3 regions of the Streptomyces sp. NPDC046859 genome follow, and region 2 is predicted to be linked to each of the others. Evidence: riboswitches for the same ligand, from Rfam matches in the RefSeq annotation. Region 2 holds a riboswitch; each other region holds the start of a gene.

What was found. A riboswitch is a leader RNA that binds a small molecule or an ion and turns the genes downstream of it on or off. The one in region 2 is predicted to bind cyclic di-AMP.
Region 1: linked by a shared signal. The riboswitch ahead of ABZ899_RS17555 (M23 family metallopeptidase) and the one ahead of ABZ899_RS15800 (C40 family peptidase) in region 2 are both predicted to bind cyclic di-AMP.
Region 3: linked by a shared signal. The riboswitch ahead of ABZ899_RS21690 (transglycosylase SLT domain-containing protein) and the one ahead of ABZ899_RS15800 (C40 family peptidase) in region 2 are both predicted to bind cyclic di-AMP.

What each region holds. Positions count from the first base shown of each region.
Region 1 is NZ_JBEYXR010000010.1:130,199-136,758, forward strand. It holds gene ABZ899_RS17540 (DNA topoisomerase IV subunit A) at 1-779, opposite strand, end outside; gene ABZ899_RS17545 (pitrilysin family protein) at 1,296-2,651, shown strand; gene ABZ899_RS17550 (pitrilysin family protein) at 2,648-4,036, shown strand; cyclic di-AMP (ydaO/yuaA leader) riboswitch at 4,250-4,413, shown strand; gene ABZ899_RS17555 (M23 family metallopeptidase) at 4,426-5,211, shown strand; gene ABZ899_RS17560 (GntR family transcriptional regulator) at 5,396-6,091, shown strand; gene ABZ899_RS17565 (HPr family phosphocarrier protein) at 6,281-6,560, opposite strand, start outside.
Region 2 is NZ_JBEYXR010000009.1:33,013-39,572, forward strand. It holds gene paaE (1,2-phenylacetyl-CoA epoxidase subunit PaaE) at 1-304, opposite strand, end outside; gene paaD (1,2-phenylacetyl-CoA epoxidase subunit PaaD) at 304-813, opposite strand; gene paaC (1,2-phenylacetyl-CoA epoxidase subunit PaaC) at 807-1,634, opposite strand; gene paaB (1,2-phenylacetyl-CoA epoxidase subunit PaaB) at 1,645-1,938, opposite strand; gene paaA (1,2-phenylacetyl-CoA epoxidase subunit PaaA) at 1,935-2,912, opposite strand; cyclic di-AMP (ydaO/yuaA leader) riboswitch at 3,180-3,350, shown strand; gene ABZ899_RS15800 (C40 family peptidase) at 3,359-5,200, shown strand; gene tgmB (ATP-grasp ribosomal peptide maturase) at 5,303-6,262, opposite strand; gene tgmA (putative ATP-grasp-modified RiPP) at 6,278-6,469, opposite strand.
Region 3 is NZ_JBEYXR010000014.1:95,340-101,899, reverse strand. It holds gene recQ (DNA helicase RecQ) at 1-1,033, shown strand, start outside; gene ABZ899_RS21705 (M56 family metallopeptidase) at 1,134-2,072, opposite strand; gene fahA (fumarylacetoacetase) at 2,254-3,474, opposite strand; gene ABZ899_RS21695 (HAD family hydrolase) at 3,809-4,639, shown strand; gene ABZ899_RS21690 (transglycosylase SLT domain-containing protein) at 4,690-5,424, opposite strand; cyclic di-AMP (ydaO/yuaA leader) riboswitch at 5,430-5,604, opposite strand; gene ABZ899_RS21685 (polyprenyl synthetase family protein) at 6,382-6,560, shown strand, end outside.

The DNA.
Region 1 (6,560 bases), on a different contig from region 2:
ATCTCCACCGTCGCGCGGATCTTGAAGGTGCCGCGGCCCGTCGCGTAGGCGTCCCGGATGCCGGAGAGGCCCACGATCCGGCCGCCGGTCGGCAGATCGGGGCCGGGGACGTGCTTCATCAGGGTGTCCAGATCCGCGTTCGGGTGGCGGATCAGGTGCCGGGCGGCGGCGATGACCTCGGAGAGGTTGTGCGGCGGCATGTTCGTCGCCATACCGACGGCGATGCCGGACGCGCCGTTGACCAGGAGGTTCGGGAAGGCGGCCGGCAGGGCGACCGGCTCCTGCTCCTGGCCGTCGTAGTTCGGGGCGAAGTCGACCGTGTCCTCGTCGATCGACTCCGTCATCAGGCTCGTCGCCTGTGCCTGCCGGCACTCGGTGTACCGCATGGCGGCCGGCGGGTCGTCGTTGCCCAGGGAGCCGAAGTTGCCGTGGCCGTCCACCAGGGGCACGCGCATCGAGAAGGGCTGGGCCATGCGCACCAGGGCGTCGTAGATCGACGCGTCGCCGTGCGGGTGCAGCTTGCCCATCACCTCGCCGACGACACGGGCGCACTTCACATAGCCGCGGTCGGGACGCAGGCCCATCTCGTTCATCTGGTAGACGATGCGGCGGTGCACCGGCTTCAGGCCGTCGCGGGCGTCCGGCAGGGCACGCGAGTAGATGACCGAGTAGGCGTACTCGAGGAAGGAGCCCTGCATCTCGTCGACGACGTCGATGTCGAGGATCCGCTCCTCGAACGAGTCGTCGGGCGGCGGGGTCTTCGTGCTGCGGCGGGCCATCGCTGCCGGCTCCTTCTGTCTGCTGTGGCGCAAGCGTGTGACGGGTCTGACGCGGACCATTGTGGACCGCGGCACTGACAACCACCGACCAGGACCCGATGTGGGGCTCCCGCCCGGCGGGGTGAAGTGTCGCCGACGCCGGTCTCCTCCCGCGACCGCGGTCGCGCACGGGACACCGGCCGGCCCGCTCGGGACCGCGCGCGGCGCCGGCGGCAAGCCGGTGCCGCGCGACCGTTCACCCTCAGGGGTGATCGACGGGAAGCATGCCAGGTCGAGGCGAGCGGCGTCGGCCCGGGGCCCGGACCGCCCGGCCGTGCCGCGTCCGCGCCGTGATGCACGGCGAAGCGGCTCGGCGGGCCGGAGGGGGCGCCGCCGGGGGCCTCGGCCGGGGCCGGACCGGCACGGCGTGGTGACCGGGAACTTCGCCGAGCCTCCGCACGCTGCATACAGTGGCAGGAGCTGAGCAGGATCCGCTCGACACAACGCAGCGCACGCGACCGGAAGGACATCTTGCCCATGGGTCACACGGCCACACCGGAGGCACAATCCGGCGGCCTCTCCGCGACCGAGCACCGCCTGGCCAACGGCTTGCGCGTGGTGCTCTCCGAGGACCACCTCACGCCGGTCGCCGCGGTCTGCCTCTGGTACGACGTCGGCTCCCGCCACGAGGTCAAGGGCCGTACCGGACTCGCCCACCTCTTCGAGCACCTGATGTTCCAGGGGTCGAACAGCGTGAAGGGCACGGGCCACTTCGAACTCGTCCAGGGCGCGGGCGGCTCGCCGAACGGCACCACCAGCTTCGAACGCACCAACTACTTCGAGACCATGCCCGCCCACCAGCTGGAGCTCGCGCTGTGGCTGGAGGCCGACCGCATGGGCAGCCTCCTGGTGGCGCTCGACGAGGAGGGCCTGGAGAACCAGCGCGACGTCGTGAAGAACGAGCGGCGCCAGCGCTACGACAACGTCCCGTACGGCACCGCCTTCGAGCGCCTGACCGCGATGTCGTACCCCGACGGGCACCCCTACCACCACACGCCGATCGGCTCGATGGCCGACCTCGACGCGGCGAGCCTGGAGGACGCGCGCGCGTTCTTCCGCACCTACTACGCGCCGAACAACGCCGTGCTGTCGATCGTCGGCGACATCGACCCGGAGCAGACGCTTGCCTGGGTCGAGAAGTACTTCGGCTCCATCCCGTCCCACGACGGCAAGCCGGCTCCGCGCGACGGCTCGCTGCCCGACGTCATCGGCGAGGAGCTGCGCGAGGTCGTCGAGGAGAACGTCCCCGCGCGCGCGATGATGGCCGCCTACCGCCTCCCGAGCGACGGCACCCGCGAGGCCGACGCCGCCGACCTGGCGCTGACCGTCCTCGGCGGCGGCGAGTCCTCCCGCCTCTACAACCGGCTCGTGCGGCGCGACCGTACGGCCGTGGCGGCCGGCTTCGGCCTGCTCCGCCTGGCCGGCGCGCCCTCCCTCGGCTGGCTGGACGTGAAGACCTCCGGTGACGTCGAGGTGCCCGTGATCGAGGCGGCCGTCGACGAGGAGCTCGCCCGCTTCGCCGCGGAGGGCCCCACCGCCGAGGAGATGGAGCGCGCGCAGGCGCAGCTGGAGCGCGAGTGGCTGGACCGGCTCGGCACCTGCGCCGGCCGCGCGGACGAACTGTGCCGCTACGCAGTCCTGTTCGGCGACCCACAGCTCGCCTTCACCGCCGTGCGGCGCGTGCTCGACGTCACCGCCGAGGAGGTGCAGGCGGTCGCCCAGGCCCGGCTGCGCCCGGACAACCGCGCGGTGCTGGTGTACGAGCCGGTGGCCGGTGAGGCCGAGGACGCCCAAGCCCCCGCCACCGACGAGAACGAGGAGTCGGCGCAGTGACCGAGCTCGCCAGCATGGAGTTCCACCCGCAGCCCCAGGCCGGCGCGCCCCGGCCCTGGGCGTTCCCGGCCCCCGAGCGCGGCACCCTGGACAACGGCCTGACGGTGCTGTGCTGCCACCGCCCCGGACAGCAGGTCGTCGCCGTCGAGGTCCTCCTCGACACCCCGCTCGACGCCGAGCCCGCGGGCCTGGACGGTATCGCCACGATCATGGCGCGGGCCCTGTCCGAGGGCACCGACAAGCACACGGCCGAGGAGTTCGCCGCCGAGCTGGAGCGCTGTGGCGCAACCCTCGACGCCTACGCCGACCACCCCGGCGTCCGCGTCAGCCTGGAGGTGCCGGTCTCCCGGCTGCCGAAGGCGCTGGACCTGCTCGCCGACGCGCTCCGGGCGCCGCTGTTCGCCGACGCCGAGGTGGAGCGCCTGGTGCGCAACCGCCTGGACGAGATCCCGCACGAGCTGGCCAACCCCTCGCGGCGGGCCGCCAAGGAGCTCGCCCGGCAGCTGTTCCCGGCGTCCTCGCGTATGTCCCGCCCGCGCCAGGGCACCGAGGAGACCGTCGCCGGCATCGACTCCGCGGGCGTACGCGCCTTCTTCGAGCGGCACGTGCGCCCCGCCACCTCCACGGTCGTGGTCGTCGGCGACCTCACCGACGTCGACCTCGACACCCTGCTCGGGGACAGCCTGGGCGCCTGGACCGGTTCGCAGGGCGAGCCGCGGCCCGTCCCGCCGGTCACCGCGGACGACACCGGGCGCGTCGTCATCGTGGACCGTCCCGGCGCCGTCCAGACGCAGCTGCTGATCGGCCGGATCGGCCCGGACCGGCACGACCGCGTGTGGCCGGCGCAGGTCCTCGGCACGTACTGCCTCGGCGGCACCCTCACCTCCCGCCTGGACAAGGTGCTGCGCGAGGAGAAGGGCTACACCTACGGCGTGCGCGCGTTCGGGCAGGTCCTGCGCTCGGCGCCGGACGGCACCGGCGCCTCGATGCTCGCCATCACCGGTTCCGTCGACACGCCCAACACCGGCCCCGCCCTGGACGACCTGTGGACCGTCCTGCGGGGGATCGCGGCCGACGGACTCACCGACGCCGAGCGGGACTTCGCCGTGCAGAACCTCGTCGGGGTGGCGCCGCTGAAGTACGAGACGGCCGCCGCCGTGGCGGGCACCCTGGCCGACCAGGTCGAGCAGTACCTGCCCGACGACTTCCAGGCGAAGCTGTACCAGCAGCTCGCCGCCACCGGAACCGTCGAGGCCACGGCCGCCGTCGTGAGCGCCTTCCCGGCGGACCGCCTCGTCACGGTTCTCGTCGGCGACGCCTCGGCGATCCGGGAGCCCGTCGAGGCCCTCGGCATCGGTGAAGTCACCGTCGTGACGGCCGAGTAGAGCACCCGCCGGCCCCGCGGCGGGCCCGCGCGCGAGGGGAGCCCTGGTGACGGCAAAGTCACCAGGGCTCCCTTATGCCCGAATTGGGGCGGAGGTTGCCTGTCTGCCCTGTGGGATGCGCTACAAAAGCCGCGTTCCGTTTGGGAATTGAACGCGGCCCCGCTTAGCGTCATCCGGGCTGTCCGTCAGGCAGTGCGCCGCGCCCGCGGCACCGGACAGTCATCGCCGAGTCCCCGTATGGCGCGAGCCAGGGGAGCCGGGGACCCATCGCAGTCCCTGGGGTGAATCGGACGCCCGCGCAGCCGCGAGGGGGTCCGTAGGAGACCTTCCTGCTCCGAACCCGTCAGCTAACCCGGTAGGCGAGAGGGAAGGAAAGGACCAGCCACCACATGGCGTTCAGCTGCGCCACGGGGAAGAACCGCCCCTCCGGGAAGCACCGCAAGCCCGGCCGGTTCGAGCGCACCACGGCCCGTGCGGCCGGTGTCGCCGCCATCACCGCCACCGGCGTCGTGGGCACCCTCGCCGCCCCCGCGCTGGCCGCCGAGCCCGCCGCGGAGCAGACCGGCCTCATCCCGGTCGTCGTCGTCGAGGACTCCATCGCCACCCAGATCGACGCGCAGGCCGCCGCCCAGGAGCGGGCCGCCGCCGAGGCCGCCGCCCGCAAGGAGGCCGCCCAGGAGGCCGCGCGGCACAAGGCCGCCGAGAAGGCCAAGCAGGAGCGGGAGGCGAAGGAGCGGGCCGCGCGGGAGGCCGAGCGCAAGCGCCTGCTGTCCTACGTGGCCCCGATAGCCGGTTCGTACGTGTCCACCGCGTACCGGTCCGGCGGCGCGGTCTGGTCCTCCGGCAGCCACACCGGCATCGACTTCCACGCCGCCAGCGGCACCTCCGTGCACGCGGTCGGCGCGGGCACCGTCGTCGAGGCCGGCTGGGGCGGCGCCTACGGCAACAACGTCGTGATCAAGATGAACGACGGCACCTACACCCAGTACGGGCACCTGTCGTCGGTCGGCGTCTCGGTGGGCCAGACGGTCACCCCCGGCCAGCAGATCGGCCTGTCCGGCGCCACCGGCAACGTCACCGGGCCGCATCTGCACTTCGAGGCGCGCACCACCGCCGAGTACGGCTCCGACATCGACCCGATCGCCTACCTGCGCGCGCACGGCGTCGCCCTCTGACGCCTCCGCCCGCCTTACCGCAGCCCCGGCTCCCGAGCCGGGGCTTTCGGTCTTTCTGGACAACGGCTGTCCAAAAAATATCCATGGATTCCGGCCCGCCGTCGGAAATTCACGCTTCTTGCCATAGAGTCGCTGAACACACGTCATTCGTCGACGTTTCACGGGGATTAAGGCGGAGGTCGGCATGCGTATTCCGGCGCACTCGGTGTGCACCGCGATCCGGGACGACATCGTCGCCGGTGTCCTGGAGCGCGGCGGCCGTCTCACGGAGGAAGTCCTCGCCCGCCGCTACGGCGTCTCCCGCGTCCCCGTGCGCGAGGCGCTGCGCACCCTGGAGGCGGAGGGCTTCGTGGTGACCCGCCGGCACGCGGGCGCGTGCGTGGCCGAGCCAACCGAGCAGGAGGCGGCCGACGTGCTGGAGATGCGCACTCTGCTGGAGCCGCTCGGCGCCGCCCGGGCCGCCCAGCGGCGCACGGAGGCCCATCTGAAGGTGCTGCGCGGCCTGGTCAGGCTGGGTCAGGAGCGGGCCAGGCGCGGCAACAGCGAGGATCTGCGCTCGCTGGGCGGCTGGTTCCACGAGACGCTGGCCCAGGCGTCCGGCAGTACCGCGCTGACCTCGACGCTGACCCTGCTGCGCCACAAGATCGCCTGGATGTTCGCCGTGGAGGCGTCCGCCGACCCGGTGGAGTCCTGGGCGGAGCACGGCGCGATCGTCGACGCGGTGGCGCGCGGCGACGGTGAACGCGCCCGCGCGCTCACCGCCCTGCACACCGAGCGCGGGCTGTCCGCGCACCGGCTGCGCTTCGGCTCCGGGAGCGACCGCGCGGAGCGTGTGAGGAATTCGCAACATGCCGTAAACATGCCGAGCCTGCGCGATTAACACAGCCACCGTATACAAAGAAGAGCAATTCCGGGGCGGCGAATTCACGCTGCCCTTTTCCGGCTGTCCGGGGAATTCCGCAGCCTGCCGCCGTGAAATTCCACGCGAGCCGGCCGGGAAAGGCGAAGCCGCGCCCGTCGGAAAGGCGGACGCGGCTTCCGTGCCGTGCGGGAGGCCCGCTCGGGCCGCTCAGACCGTCTCGGGCAGCTCCTCGAGGCCCTCGGCGACCAGCTTGGCGAGACGGTCGAGGGCGGCGTCCGCACCCTCGGCGTCGGAGGCGAGGACGATCTCCTCCCCGCCCTGGGCACCGAGGCCCAGGACCGCCAGCATGGAGGCCGCGTTGACGGGGTTGCCGTCGGCCTTGGCGATGGTCACCGGGACGCCGGTGGCCGTGGCGGCCCGGACGAAGATGGAGGCGGGGCGGGCGTGGAGACCCTCGGCCCAGCCGACGTTGACGCGGCGCTCAGCC
Region 2 (6,560 bases):
GCCAGGACGAGAACAGCCCGCCGGGCACGACCCGGACGCCGATGCGCGGCCGCGCGCCGACCGGCGAGCAGATCGAGTACGACCGCCGCTCGTCGCGCCCCTCGATCTCGCGCCGTAGCGTCAGCGACTGCCCGGGGGCGAACGCGAACTCCTCGGCCAGCTCGTCCGGGATGTCGAAGCCGACGGCGACCGCGTCCGAGCACAGCGGCTGCACGGCGGCGACCCGCAGCCGGTGGAAGGCCGGACGGCGGCGGACGCGCGGGCGGGGCGCGGCGGCCGTCTGTGCTTCCCTCAGGCCTTCCATCAGATCTCCTTGACGTACTCGAACGGCTCTGCGCAGGCGCGGCAGCGCCACAGTGCCTTGCAGGACGTGGCGGCGAACCGGGAGGTCTCCTCGGTGTCCGCCGAGCCGCAGCGGGGGCAGGCCACGGCGTGCTGGGTCGGTGACAGCACGAGCGCGACGGGGCCGCCGCGCGGCGCGGGGCCGGGTGGGGCGATGCCGTGCTCGGCGAGCTTGGCGCGGCCGGCCGGGGTGATCCAGTCGCTGCTCCACGGCGGATGAAGCACGGTGCGGATCTCCACGCGCGGGTATCCCGCCGCGCGCAGGCGCGCCGCGACGTCGGCCCGCATCTCGGCCATCGCCGGGCAGCCGGAGTAGGTGGGGGTCAGGCTCGCCACGACCGTGCCGTCCTCGGTCATCTCGACGTCCCGCAGGACGCCCAGGTCGGCGAGGGTGAGCATGGGCAGCTCGGGGTCCGGTACCTGGGCGGCGATGTGCCGGGCGCGCCGGGCGTCGAGCAGGGTCGTCACCATGTCGCCTCCGGATGTGCGCGGGCGACTCCCTGCAACTCGGCGAGCAGCGGGGCGAGATGCTCGGTGTGCTCGCCCTCGCGTCCGCAGCCGGGCAGGGGGCGGTACATGGGCATGGGCAGTCCGGCCGCGTCGGTGACCTGCTTCAGGTCCGCGACGACCTCCTGCCGTACGTCGAACGCGGTGAACAGCTCGCCCAGGTAGGGCGCCACCTGTTCCTGCGCACGGCGCATACGGCGGTGGGACTCGTCGGTGCCGTCGCCCAGGCGGACCGCCCACTCGGCGGCGTACTGCCGGTGGTAGCGCAGCTCCTTGGCGCCCTTCGCGGCGATCGCCGCGAGCACCGGGTCGGGGTGGGACGCCAGCCGCTCGAAGTGCGCGAGCCGCCAGCTGGACAGCACCAGCAGCCGTACGATCGTGAACGCGAAGTCGCCGTTGGGGAGTTCGGCGAGGCGGACGTTGCGGAAGCCGGCGGCGTCGCGGAAGTACGCGTACGCGTCCTCGCCGCGTCCGGTGCCGTCGGTCTGGCCGGCGCGGGAGTAGAGCAGCCGGGCCTGCCCGAGCAGGTCGAGGCCGATGTTGGCGAGCGCGACCTCCTCCTCCAGCTCGGGGGCGCGGGTGACCCACTCCCCCAGGCGCTGCGCCGAGACGAGCGCGTCGTCGCCCAGCGCGACGCACAGCGCGGCGAGCGCGGCGGCGTCGACGTCGTCCGGGATGGTGGTGTCCACGCCGTGCAGCGGGTCCTCGAAGCCGGTGCCGTAGGCCCAGCGGGTGTCGTCCTCGTGTCCCTCGGCGAGGGTCAGGTAGACGTGGTCGTCACTCATGCCCTCTCCTTCAGATGTGGGGGACGTCGTCGGGGATGTCGTAGAAGGTGGGGTGGCGGTAGACCTTGTCGGCGCTGGGCGCGAAGAACGGGTCCTTCTCGTCGCGGGTGGAGGCGGCGATGTGCTCGGAGCGCACGACCCAGATGCTGACGCCCTCGTTCCGCCGGGTGTACAGGTCGCGGGCGTGGGTCAGCGCCATCCGGTCGTCGGCGGCGTGCAGCGAGCCGACGTGGACGTGGTTCAGTCCGCGCTTGCCCCGGACGAACACCTCGTACAGCGGCCAGTCCTGCTTTCCGGTGCTCATGCCACCGCTCCCTTCTCCGCGCGGGCGGCCTGCTTGGCCGCGTGGGCAGTGGCCGCCTCCCGCACCCAGGCGCCCTCTTCGTGGGCGCTCCTGCGTCGTTCCACCCGCAGTGCGTTGCACGGGCCGTCACCCTTGATGACCCGCATCAGCTCGTCCCAGTCGGGCGTGCCGAAGTCGTGGTGGCCGCGCTCGGCGTTCCAGCGCAGCTCCGGGTCGGGCAGGGTGACGCCGAGCTTCTCGGCCTGCGGGACCGTCATGTCGACGAACCGCTGGCGCAGCTCGTCGTTGCTGTGCCGTTTGATCTTCCAGGCCATCGAGCGGGCGGAGTTGGGCGAGGAGTCGTCGGGCGGCCCGAACATCATCAGGGAGGGCCACCACCAGCGGTTCACAGCGTCCTGGACCATCTCCCGCTGGGCCTCGGTGCCGCGCATCATCGTCATCAGCAGCTCGTAGCCCTGCCGCTGGTGGAACGACTCCTCCTTGCAGATCCGCACCATCGCGCGCGCGTACGGGCCGTAGGAGCTGCGGCACAGCGGCACCTGGTTGCAGATCGCGGCGCCGTCCACGAACCAGCCGATGACGCCGACGTCGGCGAAGCTCGTCGTGGGGTAGTTGAAGATCGAGGAGTACTTCTGGCGGCCCTCGATGAGCCGGTCGGTCAGGTCGGCGCGGTCGGCGCCCAGGGTCTCGGCGGCCGAGTACAGGTACAGGCCGTGACCGGCCTCGTCCTGCACCTTCGCGAAGAGGATCGCCTTGCGGCGCAGCGAGGGCGCCTTGGTGATCCACTCACCCTCCGGCTGCATGCCGATGATCTCCGAGTGGGCGTGCTGCGCGATCTGCCGGATCAGCGTGTTGCGGTAGCCGTCCGGCATCCAGTCCCGCGGCTCGACGCGCTGGTCGCGCGCGATCGTCGCGTCGAAGTGCTCCTCAAGCGGCCCTTGTGGGGGCGCCTCGGTGGAGTGTGAGGTCGTCATCGCTCCCGCTTCCCAACCGACCATTCGTTCGGTGCCAGTGTGACGTGTTTCGCCGAGTGGAGCAAGACCCTTGAGACCAACGGCGTCACTACCCTGCGTGACCACGCGGGCGCGCCGTGACGCGAACCGACCCGATCGCAGCCACCGGCGTCGAAGGTCACAGAAACGTATCGGACATTTCGCACGTCAACCTTCACTGCAGGCACACAAGTTGGCTAAGTTATCGGCTCAGGACGCGCGTTGAACTCCGGCGGACCCCGTCGGGACGAGCGGCCTCCGCCGAATCGGCGTGCCCTGCGGGGCCGCGGAACCGGGGACCCAACCGAACCATGGGGTGAATCGACCCGAGGCCGTGACGGGCCGGGTCGTAGGGCACACCTTCCGACGCGAACGCCCGAACCCGTCAGCTAACTCGGTAGGCGGAGTACGGAAGGAGCACGTCGCCCATGGCGCCGGAACGCACCGGTATGCGCAACTCCGCGCTCGCCTCGGCAGCAGCCCTCACCTCGGTGGCCCTGCTCGGCCAGTCGGCCGGTGCCGCCCAGGCGGACGAGGGACCGAGCCGCGAGGAGGTCAGCCGGCGGGTCAGCTCGCTCTACGACCGGGCCGAGACCGACACCGGGACCTTCAACGCCACCCGCGCCTCGTCGACGGGACCGCGCAAGCGCGCGGGCGGCCCGGCGACCTCGGGGCGTGACGGTGACGGCGGCCGGGGCTCGGCCCCGCTCGACGAGGTGGCCCGGCAGTGGTTCGACGTCGCCCGGTCCAAGCTGGGCCCGACGGTTCCGGCCGTGCTGCCGAGGGACCGGATGCCGGAGCGGTCCGCCCCGGCCCGGTCCGCACGCCCGTCGGCCGGCGACGGCGCACGGGAGATATCCGGCCGCACCGCTTTGGAGCTGCCCGCCGGATCGTCCGCACCGGTCGCCGAGTTGACGGCCGGAACCGCCCGCTCGGCAGTCATGGGAGAACTCACCGCGGGTCCGGTCGCGGCGCTGCCCGCGGCGACCACGCCGGCCCTCGAATCCGGGGCGGCCCCGGCGCTGCCCGCCCCGGCCACCGCGGATCCGGAAGCGGCGCAGCGGTCCGTGCTGCGCGCGAGCAAGGAACGCAGCCTGCGCAAGCTGGCACAGGCGCGCGAACTGTTGTCCGCGCGCGCAGGCCGTACCACCCCGGCCCTGGAGGCCCCGCCGGCTGCCCCGGCATCGTTCCCGCCCGCGGCGCAGACCCGGTGGGACGCCCTGGAGGCGCAGAGCCCCGCCGATCTGACGACGGTCCCTCCGGGGACGACGGCTCTGCCCGCGCCGCCGGTGGACACCTTGTTCCCTGCCGCCCCTGGTCACCAGTCGACGCCGGCCATGGGGACGGCGAGTGCCCCGCAGGTGTTCGCCGCCCCGGACGCCGGGTTCGCCGGGGCCGGCCGGACCGGAAGCTTCCCCATGGTCGACCCGACCGGGAGTTTTCCCGCCGTGGCCCAGACCGGGAGCTACCCCGCGGTCGACCAGACCGGCGGCTTTCCCGCCGTCACCCAGACCGGGAGTTTTCCCGGCGTGGCCCAGACCGGGAGCTTCCCTGCGGTCGACCGAACCGGGAACTTCCCCGCGATCGACCAGACCGGCGGCTTCCCGGCCGTCACCCAGACCGGCGGCTTCCCGGCGGCGACCCAGACCGGCGGCTTTCCGGCAGCGGCCCAGACCGGCAGTTTTCCCGCGGTCGACCAGACCGGGAACTTCCCCGCGATCGACCAGACCGGCGGCTTTCCGGCAGCGGCCCAGACCGGGAGCTTCCCCGCCGTCGACCAGACCGGGAACTTCCCCGCGATCGACCAGACCGGCGGCTTCCCGGCCGTCACCCAGACCGGCGGCTTCCCGGCGGCCCCGCTGACCGGGAGCTTCCAGGCCGCCGCTCCGGCTCCCGCCCCCGTGGCGGTTCCGCAGGACACTCGGGCGCTGAGGGCGCTGGAGTTCGCCCGGGCCCAGGTCGGCAAGCCTTGTGTCTGGGGGACGACGGGACCGAACACCTTCGACGGGCCCGGGCTCACCCAGGCCGCCTGGAAGGCCGCCGGTATCGCGCTCCCCCGCACCGCCCAGGAGCAGGCCACCGCCGGGCAGGGCGTCGCCCTGACCCAGCTGGAGCCCGGCGACCTGGTCCTGTACCACGCCGGCCATGTCGGCATCTACTCCGGGAACGGCATGATGATCCACGCCCCGGGCCCCGGCACCGTCATCCGCGAGGAGTCCATCGAGTACGCCGGAGAGGCCGCGATCCACAGCGCGATCCGGCCCGCCTGAGACGACGTCACCCCGGCGCCGTACGACGACCGCCCCGCCACCGCCGGGTGGGGCGGAGCGGGGCGGGTCCGTCCGGGACGCCTTCGGCGGTCGTCCGGGGGGTCAGTGGCGGCCTTCCGGGCCGCGCCGGTCGGGCCGGCGCTGCAGGGCGAGCCAGTCGGCGACCGCGGCCGCGATCGGCTGCCCGGTCTCCAGCTCGACGAAGCCGAACTGGCCTCCCTGGTTGCACTCCAGGAACCACCAGATGCCGTCTTTGTCCTCCGCGAAGTCGAAGGCGGCGTACGCCAGTCCGGCAAGAGTGACGTACTCGTGCACCGCCTTGCCGATGCGGTCCGGCACCGGGACCGGCTCCCAGGGGTGTCCGGTGTCGCCGTACCGTCCGTCGATCTGGTCGGGTTCGGCCGTCTTGCGCGCGGCGAACAGTCTGGTGCCGACGCAGGTCAGCCGGATGTCCGCCTCCTTGGGGACGTACCGCTGGAGCAGGGCCGGCCCGGCCGCGACGGCGGAGAAGTCCGCGTCGGGGCCGACCAAGGTGGTGGGCAGGGCCAGGGGCGGCTCACCGGGCGGCGGTCCGGAGGCGGACTTCACCACGACCTCCTTGTGCTGCTCGACGAACGCGCGCGCCAGCCGCGGGGCCGTCGTGAACACCGTGGGCGGCACGGCGAATCCGCTGAGGTGGCCGAGCCTCAGCTGCCAGGGCTTGAGGCGGGCCTGGTCCGCGTTGCGGGGATGGTTCATCCATCGGGCGGCGGCCGAGTGCAGCATGCCGTACAGCGCCTGCCGGGTCTCGGCGGTCAGCCAGGGCGAGGGGTCCGGCGCGTGGGCGGCCGGTTCTCCGGGCCTGCGCACCCAGATGGAGCGCAGTCCTCCCATCGACAGCACGTGCCCGTTGACCGACAGATGCCCGTCGAAGTCACCGTGGGCGTAGTCCGCGGACAGCACGGCCTTGCCGGGCAGGTCGGCGGGGTCCAGCCGCAGCACGGGCGTCCCCGTCGCGTGCAGTTCGTTCACCACCATGTCGGCGGTCACGTCCTCCTCGGACGTGAGGATCAGTACCGTCATGCGCCGGCCGGTTCGTCAGTCGTCGAAGTGGGTGGCGGAACCGGCCGTCGACGTCGTCGTGCCGGCGGCGAGCAGGAGATCCGGGTCACTGACGGCCGGTCGCCCGTCGGGCAGCATGTTCAACTGCCGGGCCGGGTCGAAGTGATACGGCGTCACCGTTTGGTCCGCGCCTCTGGGGAGGGCGTAGTTCAGGGTGAAAGGTCGCATCGAAACCTCCGCGGTCGCGTGATGCCTGCACTACCGTCCCTTACGCGCCTGTTGTGTAATGCATTCACTACGTGCTGCCACATGGGGGTGA
Region 3 (6,560 bases), on a different contig from region 2:
GTTCGTCGCCCACCTCGACCTGCCCAAGTCCGTCGAGGGCTACTACCAGGAGACCGGCCGGGCCGGGCGGGACGGCCTGCCCTCGACGGCCTGGATGGCCTACGGCCTCAACGACGTCATCCAGCAGCGCAAGATGATCCAGCTGGGCGAAGGGGACGAGGCGTTCCGGCGCCGCGCGGCCGCGCACCTGGACGCGATGCTGGCGCTGTGCGAGACGGTCCAGTGCCGGCGCGCCCAACTGCTCGCCTACTTCGGCCAGGACCCCGAGGCCGGCGCCTGCGGCAACTGCGACACCTGCCTGACACCGCCCGAGACCTGGGAGGGCACCGTGGCCGCGCAGAAGGTGCTCTCGACGGTGGTCCGCCTGCAGCGCGAGCGGGGGCAGAAGTTCGGCGCGCTGCAGATCGTCGACATCCTGCTGGGGCGGCGCACCGCCAAGGTGATCCAGTTCGACCACGACCAGCTCTCCGTGTTCGGCATCGGCGAGGAGCTGACCGAGGGCGAGTGGCGCGGCGTCATCCGGCAGCTGCTGGCCCAGGGCCTGCTCGCCGTGGAGGGGGAGTACGGCACCCTGGTGCTGACCGAGGACAGCGGCTCGGTGCTGCGGCGGGAGCGGGAGGTGCCGCTGCGCAAGGAGCCGAAGCGACCGGCGACCGCGCGGTCGGCGTCCGGATCCGGCCGCGGCGAGCGCAAGGCCAAGGCCGCGGTCGCCGAGCTGCCGCGGGAACTGGTCCCGGCCTTCGAGGCCCTGCGCGCCTGGCGTGCCGAGCAGGCCCGGGAGCAGGGCGTCCCGGCCTACGTCATCTTCCACGACGCCACGCTGCGGGAGATCGCCACCGTGTGGCCCACCTCGGTGGCCGAGCTGGGCGGGATCGGCGGCGTCGGCGAGAAGAAGCGGATGACGTACGGAGAAGGGGTGGTCGAGGTACTGGCCGGCCTGACCGCACCGGCACCCGAGTCCGCCCCGCAGTCCGTCCCGGACGACCCCGACGACTGGCCGCTCGAGGAGCCGGAGCCCGACGGCTGGCAGTGAGGGCGGTGCGTCCTCTGCCAGGGCGCGCGGTGAGGCGAGCGGGTGCCAGCGCATCCGGCGCAGACCCGCGCGCGCCGGTGACGGAGGGAAACGCCTCTCCCTAGGACAGCGAGAGGAGCCCCGGCGCGAAGGTGATCAGCAGGGGGACGAGCGGTACCAGGGTCGCCAGGGTCGTGGTGAGGGCGCGGTCGCGGCGGCCCAGGCGCGGGGGCGGCTGGAGGAGGCGGTCGACGCGTTCGCCCAGCAGCCGGTGGGTGGAGGCGCAGGACAGCACGCCCCGGTGCTGGTTGAGCTCGATCAGGGCCAGGGCCGTCGTCAGATGGCCGCAGCGGCGGGAGGCCGTGTCGTCGGCGGCGAGCTCGACCAGGCGGTGGGTCTGGTCGCAGAAGTGGGCGAACAACGGGACTCGGGGGAAACCGGTGGCGAGCGCGGTGGACAGGTGCAGCAGCCAGTCGTGGTGGGCGCGGGCATGGCCCCGCTCATGGGTGAGGACGGCGTCGAGCTGGTGGTCGGTGAGGCGGTGCAGGGCACCGGTCGTGACGATCAGCTGCGGCGGACTGCCCGGCATCCACCAGGCGTCCGGGTACTCGTCCTCCAGCACCAGCAGCGGGCCGCGTGTGGAGCCGAGGCCGGCCGGCAGATCGGGGGCGCGCTCCCGCAGCTGGGCCCGCGCACGGCCGCGCCGCCTGCGCGCCTCGACCAGTTCCCGCCCGAGCATCGCGGTGGTCCAGGCCGCCCCGCAGGCCAACAGGAGGGTGAGGAGCGCGGCCCAGGCCGGGGCTGCGGAGAGGTCGTACGCCTCCGTCACGGACGCCGGCGCCGGGGCGAACAGCTGCGCGCGGGCGGTGCCGAAGACGGCGGCGGTGCCCAGGGCGAGCGCCGTCACGCAGCACAGCAGGACGGTGGCGACGAGGCACTGCCACACCCACAGCGCGACCACGGGGTCCCGTTCCGGCCAGGCGGCCCGGGTCAGGACGCGCGGGACGGGAACGGCGGCCGTCAGGCCGACGATGCTCAGCAGGAGCAGGCAGACGGTCATGCCAGGGGCTCCGGATCCTGGTCAGGGACAGTGCGTGGACGACGGTGCGGGGCGGCGGGCCGCGGGCACCCCGAGGGGTGCGCCTCCCACCGCCAGCCAGTATGACGGTGCGGCCCGTGGGAGTCAGCGGGAAGGAGCCGACGGATCCACGGGCGTGCTCCGCCCACTTGGCGCCCGCGCCTCAGCCGGCCACGATCCGTCCGGTGACCTCGCCCAGGCCCACCCGCACACCGCCCGGGCCGGGGGCCCACGCGGACAGAGTGACAACGTCGCCGTCCTCGAGGAACGTCCGCTTGCCGTCGGGGAGTTCGAGCGGGTCGCGGCCGTTCCAGGTCAGCTCCAGGAGGGAACCGCGCTCACGCTCGGTGGGGCCGCTGACCGTGCCGGAGCCGTACAGGTCGCCGGTGCGCAGGGAGGCGCCGTTCACCGTCATGTGGGCGAGCTGCTGGGCGGCCGTCCAGTACATGGTGGAGAACGGGGGCTCGGAGACCACGTGGCCGTTGATCGCCACGGAGATGCGCAGGTCGTAGCCGCCGGGTTCGGTCTCGTCGCCGGAGTCGTCGAGGTAGGGCAGCAGCGGGTGGGTGCGCTCGGGCGGCGCCGTCGCGGCCTCCTCCAGGGCGTCCAGCGGGGTGATCCAGGCCGACACCGACGTGGCGAAGGACTTGCCGAGGAACGGGCCGAGGGGGACGTACTCCCAGGCCTGGATGTCACGCGCCGACCAGTCGTTGAGCAGGCACAGGCCGAAGACGTGCTCACGGAAGTCGCCCAGCGGGACCGGCGCGCCCATCGCGGACGGCTTGCCCACGACGAAGCCGACCTCGGCCTCGATGTCCAGGCGGACCGACGGGCCGAAGACGGGGGCCGGGTCGGTGGGGGCCTTGCGCTGGCCCGAGGGCCGTACGACGTCCGTGCCGGAGACCACCACCGTGCCGGAGCGGCCGTGGTAGCCGATCGGCAGGTGCTTCCAGTTGGGGGTGAGGGAGTCCTCGGCGTCCGGGCGGAAGATCCGGCCGACGTTCCGGGCGTGGTTCTCGGAGGCGTAGAAGTCGACGTAGTCCGCGACGTCGAACGGAAGGTGCAGCGTCACGGAGGAGAGCGGGTGGAACAGGTCCGCGATGGCCTCCTGGTGCGCCGGGACCGTCACCCAGGCGGTCAGCGCCCGCCGCACGTCCGACCAGGTGGTGCGGCCCGCGGCGAGCAGCGGGTTCAGCGACTCCTGGGCGAGCAGCGGGGCGTACGGCGAGTCGAGCGCCCGGGCCGCCCTCCCCGCGTCGAGGACGTGGTCGCCGAGCCGGACGCCCACCCGGCGCGCGGAGTCCGGGCCCGGGAGGGAGAAGACGCCGTACGGAAGGTTGTGCGCGCCGAAGGGGTCGCCCTCGGGGAGATCGAAGGGGGGCATGGGGTACTGCCTCACTCTCATACGCTCCGTAAGCCATGTGGTCGGGCCCACGTTACGGGTGAGGTGGCGGTCTTGGGCAGGGTGAATCCTCCGGGCAGGCGATCGGCTTCCCCCCGGCTCGCCCCGGTCGTCCGTCCCCTTCACCGGGCGAGCGGCCGCAACTCGGCGGCCGTAGGACCCTCGAAGACCCCGCAAGGGCGAAACCGCCATAAACGGGCGCGAGTTGCGCGCGCTCGGACACAACTGGGACCGGAACGGGTGTCAACTCATGTGAACAGAGCAGCCGTCCGGTTCAGGTCGAGTCGATGGGGCTTCCTGTCCGTATTCTCTGATCATGGCCGCACCGATCGCATATTCACTCATCGCCACTGACCTGGACGGAACCCTCCTCCGAGGTGACGACACACTCTCCGACCGGTCCCTCGTGGCGCTCGCGCAGGCGGCGATGGCCGGTGCCCAGCATCTCGTGGTGACGGGACGGCCGGCACCCAGGGTGCGGCCCCTCCTGGAGGTCATGGGCAGCAGGGGACTGGCGGTGTGCGGGCAGGGCGCGCAGCTCTACGACGCCGGCCAGGACCGGCTGCTGTGGTCCATCACCCTGGAGCGGGACCTGGCGGAGACCGCCCTCGGCAAGATCGAGGCCGAGGTGGGGCAGGTGTACGCGGCCGTCGACCAGGACGGAGTCGAGGGGCTCACGCTCATCGAGCCGGGCTATCTGATGCCCCACCCGACGCTGCCGGCGGTGCGGGTGCGGCACCGCGAGGACCTGTGGTGCGAGCCGATCAGCAAGGTGCTGCTGCGCCATCCGACTCTGTCGGACGACGAGTTGGCGGCGACGGCCCGCGCGGTGGTGGGTTCGCTGGCGACGGTCACGATGTCGGGGCCGGGCACCGTCGAACTCCAGCCGAGCGGCATCACGAAGGCGACCGGCCTCGCGCTCGCCGCCGAGCATCTCGGCCTGGGCCCGCACGAGACCATCGCCTTCGGGGACATGCCCAACGACATCCCCATGTTCGACTGGGCCGCCCACGGTGTGGCGATGGCCAACGCGCATCCCGAACTCAAGTCGGTCGCGGACGAGATCACCTTGTCCAACGAGGACGACGGCATCGCCGTCGTCCTCGAGAGACTGTTCGCCCGCAGCCTGGCCGAGTTCCCCTACTAGAGGTCCCCGGCGGCAAGTTCCCCCTATGGGAGGGGGAGAGCCGGCACGGCTCAGTAGGGGCCGTTCACGTTGTCGATCGAACCGTAGCGAGCGGCCGCGTAGTTGCAGGCGGCCGTGATGTTCGCGACCGGGTCGAACGGGTCGTACGCGGTGCCCGGCACGTGGTACGTCGCGAAGGTGGGGTCGATGACCTGGAGGAGACCCTTGGACGGGGTGCCCGCGATCGCGTTGGAGTCCCAGTTGTTGATGGCGGCCGGGTTGCCCGACGACTCACGCATGATGTTGCGGTGGATGCCCTCGTAGGAACCGGGGATCCCCTTCTGCGCCATGATGTCGAGCGCCTCGCGGATCCAGCCGTCGAGGTTGTCGGCGTACGTCTTCGCGGAGGCCTGGGTGGCCTGGGCGACGGCGGACTTCTTGACGGGGGCGGACGCCGTGCTCGCCTTCGACGGCTCGGCCTTCTTCGTGCTCCGGACCTTCAGGTCGACACCCGGGTGGATCAGCCGGGGGTCGTCGCCGATGGCCTTGCGGTTGTCCTTGTAGAGCTGCTGCCAGCCGCCCTGGGCGTCGTAGCGGTCGGCGATCCCGTACAGGGTGTCGCCCTTCTTGGTGGTGTAGCTGACGGAGCCGACCTTGGCCACGGTGGGGGCCTTGGCGGGCTCGGCGGCGCTCGCGGTGGTCGCGCCCAGCAGGGGGAGCGCGAGAGCGGCGGTACCGGCTCCGGCGGCGATGACGCGCCGGGCGAACGGGCTGGTACGGGTGCGGCGGTGCTTGCCTCGGGACATGGCGCTGTTCCTCTCCGGCGCCTGCGAGGTGAGCTGTCGGGTTCGGGCGGGAGCTGCCCGGCCACGCCGCCGTAGGACGACGTGACTTCACCCCTAGCCGTCCCGGCGCGCCATCGAGGCGTGCGGTACGGCGACTTACCTGGGTCCCCCGCTCCTGCCGTGCGAGTGCGTTGTGTAGGTGGATGACTCGGGCGGCGGCAGGATTCGGCGTCCGCCCGACAGAGCGGGAACGTATGCGACAGCACATGTAGGGAACAAGTGCCGCAATCACCTGACGTGCTAGTTGACCATGGTCTGAGGCGTATGGGGCGCTTGATCCTTTGCGGTTGCCAATTCTCAACTCGCTTTTGTGGCAAGGGGTCGACGGGCTCCGGCGGCGGAGGGGCCGATGCGGGGTCGCGTGACCCAACTCACGGAGATCACAACAGCGGCAAATCGGGCAATGGCTCCAACTCCCCTGTTATTGCCTGCACGTGAAAAACTCACTGTCAACGCGCCCATCTGCCCCTTGAGTCCGGAGAGTCCGTTTTGCGGGTGCGGAGCAAAAGGTGCGAAAGGGTGGCGGCGCGCCCGGCTCGCCGGCTCGCAGGAACCTCGCCCTTCGTGTCGGTCGTTGAGGAGGCGTGGAGGCGTCCGGAGGGCGGGTCGGGGTAGACGGGAGCGGGGGTGTCGCGCGGACCCGCGGCGTATCCCTCAAAGAGTCGAACGCAGTTTCGGTTCGGGAAAGCGTGGGGGAGTGGGTGGCTACACACAGTGACGTACCGATAAAACGATGAATGTCCATCCTTATCGGGTGATCAAAAAACATACCGACCGTGAACCGATGTCGCCCGTGGTGGACGGGTGGGCGGCATCGGTGATCGAAACGTGACCGGATACGCTGACTTGAGTGATGGCAGCGACCTATCGACAAACCGTGTAACCAGCCGAAAGACACCAGCAGACAGGAGACCCCTCGTGACCGTCGTCGGGCCGTTCGGGCTGAGCGTGCGGGACCAGGCTCTGGAAGCCGATGTCCAGGCCGGATTGGCGGCCGTCGAGGAGGGACTGCTCGAAGCCACCAAGAGTGAGGTCCCCTTCATCACCGGGGCCGCCCAGCACCTGGTGCGGGCGGGCGGAAAGCGCTTCCGGCCGCT